2 regions of the Bacillus sp. NS1 genome follow, and region 2 is predicted to be linked to the other one. Evidence: a T-box and tRNA genes for the amino acid it is inferred to sense, from the RefSeq annotation. Region 2 holds a T-box; the other holds one or more tRNA genes.
What was found. The T-box of region 2 lies ahead of thrS (threonine--tRNA ligase). A T-box ahead of a tRNA ligase gene usually reads a tRNA of that ligase, here a tRNA-Thr.
Positions count from the first base shown of each region.

Region 1: it has a tRNA-Thr gene. The T-box ahead of thrS (threonine--tRNA ligase) is inferred to sense a tRNA for this amino acid. The anticodon was not compared.

Region 1 is NZ_JBZAZF010000006.1:21,419-23,874, forward strand. Features, by position in the region: gene AC4CV5_RS18510 (GNAT family N-acetyltransferase) at 1-200, opposite strand, end outside; gene AC4CV5_RS18515 (2-thiouracil desulfurase family protein) at 213-668, opposite strand; tRNA gene AC4CV5_RS18520 (tRNA-Glu) at 849-923, shown strand; tRNA gene AC4CV5_RS18525 (tRNA-Val) at 927-1,002, shown strand; tRNA gene AC4CV5_RS18530 (tRNA-Thr) at 1,007-1,079, shown strand; tRNA gene AC4CV5_RS18535 (tRNA-Tyr) at 1,102-1,186, shown strand; tRNA gene AC4CV5_RS18540 (tRNA-Gln) at 1,191-1,262, shown strand; gene sigW (RNA polymerase sigma factor SigW) at 1,492-2,055, shown strand; gene rsiW (anti-sigma-W factor RsiW) at 2,069-2,456, shown strand, end outside.
Region 2 is NZ_JBZAZF010000001.1:382,828-385,283, forward strand. Features, by position in the region: gene AC4CV5_RS01950 (YwgA family protein) at 1-500, shown strand, start outside; T-box leader at 612-844, shown strand; T-box leader at 875-1,096, shown strand; gene thrS (threonine--tRNA ligase) at 1,149-2,456, shown strand, end outside.

The DNA of each region.
Region 1 (2,456 bases), on a different contig from region 2:
GATGTATGTAAAATGAAAAAACCGACTGGGAGATCGTCTTTTAAGATGATAACCGGATACCGGTCCCGTATGCTCAGGGCCTGAGTCAGCACCTCTTTGGGGAGAGAGGTAAAGCGTTTGTCATCGTTGTTAAGCGTGAATGATTGAAGCTCCGGCAAGTGTTCAGGCTTATAGAAGGATAAAGAAATGTCTAGAGTCATGTGGCGGCCTCCTTACAATATGTCGTCTAGCTGGTTTTCTGAAATGACGCGGTAGCCTGCTTGCTCTAACAGTGCGGCGGTCACTCCGCTGCCGGTGATTTTTGCGCCAGAGAATGTGCCGTTATAGATAAAACCGCTTCCGCACGATGGACTGTTTTCTTTTAATATGATGGCAGAGGCATTGATTTCTTTTGCATAAGCTAATGTCTTAGCGGCACCTTCCATATATAATTCTGTTACATCTTCTCCTGAAGCTGTCATGATTTTCGCGGTTCCATTGAGAACATCCTCGCCGGTGCCTCCGATAATTTCTGCAGGTTCACGAGGAGTTGAGAAGCCGCCAAGAAGCTCAGGGCAAGCCATAACTGCTTTATTTTCACCGACAAGTTTTCTGATTTTCTCTGATGCGGCGTGAGAGCCGTTGTATCTGCATTCAATGCCTCCAAGGCAAGAACTGACTAGGATCATATTGGTTTCTCCTCTCTTGCATCGTTTGTCTCTATCATAAAATAAATGACTAATGTTGGGAGGCTTTTTCAGTTAAAAAAGGAGTTAAAAAGTTTGAAAATAAAAAATTTAATTTTCCTCTTTACAAACAGGGGGTAACCTGTATATAATAACTTTTGTCAGCTCGACGAGAACACAAACGGCCCGTTGGTCAAGCGGTTAAGACACCGCCCTTTCACGGCGGTAACACGGGTTCGAATCCCGTACGGGTCACCATTTGGAGGATTAGCTCAGCTGGGAGAGCATCTGCCTTACAAGCAGAGGGTCGGCGGTTCGAGCCCGTCATCCTCCACCATCTTGCCGGTGTAGCTCAATTGGTAGAGCAACTGACTTGTAATCAGTAGGTTGGGGGTTCAAGTCCTCTTGCCGGCACTGTTTTTCTTAATATGAATATGGAGGGGTAGCGAAGTGGCTAAACGCGGCGGACTGTAAATCCGCTCCCTCAGGGTTCGGCAGTTCGAATCTGCCCCCCTCCACCATTATTGGGCTATAGCCAAGCGGTAAGGCAACGGACTTTGACTCCGTCATGCGTTGGTTCGAATCCAGCTAGCCCAGTCACAGACACCTTTGACCAAAAGGTGTCTTTTTTCTTTTTGAAAAATAATTCCAACTTCTAACTGTTCAGTCTGTATAATAATTTTAAAAATATGTTAAGGTAGTTTATTCACGAATTACCATCTACACCCTGCCAAAAATTTGTTAAACTTATTTTATAAAAAAATTGAAACCTTTTGAAACGAAGCTCGTATACATACAGACCGGTGAAGGCAGAGGTTAGATAAATATGGAAATGATGATTAAAAAGAGAATTAAACAAGTCAAAAAAGGCGACCAAGATGCATTTGCGGACATCGTAGATATTTACAAGGATAAAATTTATCAGCTTTGCTACCGTATGCTTGGTAATGTGCATGAGGCAGAGGATATAGCACAGGAGGCTTTCATCAGAGCGTACGTTAATATCGACAGTTTTGATATTAACCGGAAATTTTCAACTTGGCTTTATCGAATCGCGACCAACTTAACTATTGACCGCATTCGCAAAAAGAAGCCGGATTATTACCTCGATGCAGAGGTGGCTGGTACGGAAGGCTTGACCATGTATTCCCAAATCGCCGCAGATGGGGTATTGCCAGAGGATGCAGTTGTGTCACTGGAGCTCTCAAACACGATTCAGCAGAAAATTTTAAAGCTTCCTGACAAATACAGAACAGTTATCGTATTAAAGTATATTGATGAACTCTCATTAATTGAAATCGGGGAGATTCTGAACATTCCTGTGGGGACTGTGAAAACTCGGATTCACAGGGGCAGAGAGGCTCTTAGAAAACAATTAAGGGATCTTTAAGTGGGGTGATGAAATGAGCTGTCCTGAACAAATTGTGCAGCTTATGCATATGCATCTTGATGGAGATATCCTTCCAAAAGATGAACACGTATTAAATGAACATCTGGAGACATGCGAGAAATGCAGAAAGCATTTTTATGAGATGGAAAAATCTATAGCGCTCGTCCGGAGCACATCGCATGTCGAAGCCCCCGCGGATTTTACCGCTAATGTCATGGCGAAATTGCCTAAGGAGAAGAAAAGAGCTTCTGTGAAAAGGTGGTTCAGAACCCATCCTGTTATCGCAGCTGCTGCGGTATTCATCATTTTGATGGGCGGAGGTTTTTTTAACAGCTGGCATAATGACCACAATTTCAGCGTGTCCAAGCAGCCGAATCTTGTGGTGCATAATCACACTGTGA
Region 2 (2,456 bases):
TGTTGAAAGAACATGCAAAACTGATGAAGGTGTTCTCGGATTCTGGAGAAATCATCGGGCGGAAGAAGCTGCAGAAAATGATTTATATCGCAAAGAAAATGCAGTTTCCTTTCTATGAGAAATATGATTTTCACTTTTACGGACCGTATTCAGAGGAACTGACGCTCCAGATTGAAGAGCTGTGCAACCTTGGATTTCTGCATGAGGTGAAGGAAAAAAAGGGCGGCTACTTTCAATACCGTTATTCCCTGACTGAGACAGGCTCTGAATTTTTAGACCATGCTGATTTAGATATGCCAGATATCAAAGGGTATATCGAAAGTGTAAACAACCGTTCATCACGATTTTTAGAGCTGGTTTCCACGATCCTTTACTTTGACGGGCTTGAGGATGAGGAAAAGAAAGAAAAAGTCTTTACAATCAAAAGCAAGCAAAAGTATACAAATGAAGAATATGACGAAGCGCTTCAATACATAGAGGAACTGAAGCAGATTTGTTAACCATACCAAGCAAAAGAAATGAACCGTTTCTTTTGCTTTTTTTAACAAAACAGATTGCTGTATCAGGAAATGTATTGTAAAATATATGAAATACCAAACGATCAGTAATGTATACAGGCGCTGATAAGGACATGAGATGCTTTTTACGGTTTCCAGAGAGGGAAGGACAGCTGAGATCTTCCTAACGCAGGGAAAGCAGCTTACCGCCTTTGAGCCGTATCGGGGAAATCAAGTATCTGATACCGTCATGCTGCGTTACAGCACCTTAAAGCCGATACACTTACTATATGTGTTGATCGGGAATTTGGGTGGAACCACGGATAATAAACACATTCGTCCCTTTTAGAGGGATGGGTGTGTTTTTTTATAACTAAATACATGCAATGAAAAGGACATGAATAATCATTACGGTTTTCAGAGAGGGAAGGAAAGGTGAGAGCTTCCCAGCTTAGGATGATCATTTACCGCCTTGGAGCAGCATTGGGGAATTAAAGTATCCAATGCCGTCTATGCTGCGTTACAGCACCAAGCCGACAACATAGCGTTTGTCGGAAATTTGGGTGGAACCACGGGTTAATCACACACTCGTCCCTTACAGCGGGACGGGTGTGTTTTTTTATATAAACAATTATGAAGGAGTGTTTAAAAATGAGTAAACATGTACACATTCAGCTTCCGGACGGACAGATCAAGGAATATCCGAAAGGCATCACAATCAAAGAAGCAGCTGGTTCTATCAGTTCCAGTCTGCAAAAGAAGGCGGCAGCGGGTCAGGTTAACGGCAAGCTCGTCGATCTCAGTTTCAAGCTGGAGGAGGATGCTGAGCTTTCGATTATCACACTTGATTCCCAAGAAGGCTTGCAGGTGCTTCGCCACACATCAGCGCACGTACTGGCTCAAGCGGTGAAACGTCTGCACGGCGAAGTGTCATTGGGGATAGGTCCAGTGATTGAAGACGGCTTCTACTATGACATGAAGCTTGAGCAAAGCTTGACATCAGGAGACTTAGAAACCATCGAAAAAGAAATGAAAAACATTATAAATGAAAACTTGGAAATTAAACGAATTGAGGTTTCCTACGAAGAGGCTGAAGAGCTGTTTGCCAAAAAAGGTGAGCCGTTTAAGCTGGAGATTTTGAAGGATATTCCGCGCGGAGAGGATATCTCGCTGTATCAGCAGGGAGAATTCATTGATCTGTGCCGCGGGCCGCATCTTCCTTCTACAGGAATGATCAAGGCGTTCAAACTGACAAGATTATCGGGCGCTTATTGGCGCGGAGACAGCGAAAATGAAGTTCTGCAGCGGGTGTACGGGGTTGCGTTTCACAAGAAAAAAGATCTCGATGCGCATCTGCATATGCTGGAAGAAGCGGCAAAACGAGACCACCGCAAGCTGGGCAAACAACTAGGGCTGTTTATGTTTTCTGAAGAAGCGCCGGGGATGCCGTTTTACTTGCCGAAAGGGCAGATTGTCCGCAATGAACTGGAACGCTTCTCGCGTGAGCTGCAAACAAAGGCCGGCTACGATGAGGTGCGTACGCCGTTTATGATGAATCAGCGGTTATGGGAGCAGTCAGGACACTGGGACCATTATCGCGACAATATGTATTTTTCAGAAGTGGATGATACAAGTTTCGCAATGAAGCCGATGAATTGTCCCGGACATATGCTCATCTTTAAAAACAGCCTATATTCGTATCGGGATCTGCCGATTCGCATGGCGGAATTTGGCCAGGTGCATCGCCATGAATACAGCGGCGCTCTAAACGGAATGCTTCGCGTCCGGACGTTCTGCCAGGATGACGCCCATATCTTTGTTCGGGAGGATCAGATTGAGAGTGAGATCAAAGAAGCGATTGGATTGATTGATGAGGTATATCGTACATTTAGCTTCGAGTATTCTGTCGAACTCTCGACTCGCCCGGAGGATTCGTTAGGCGATGACAGCCTTTGGGAA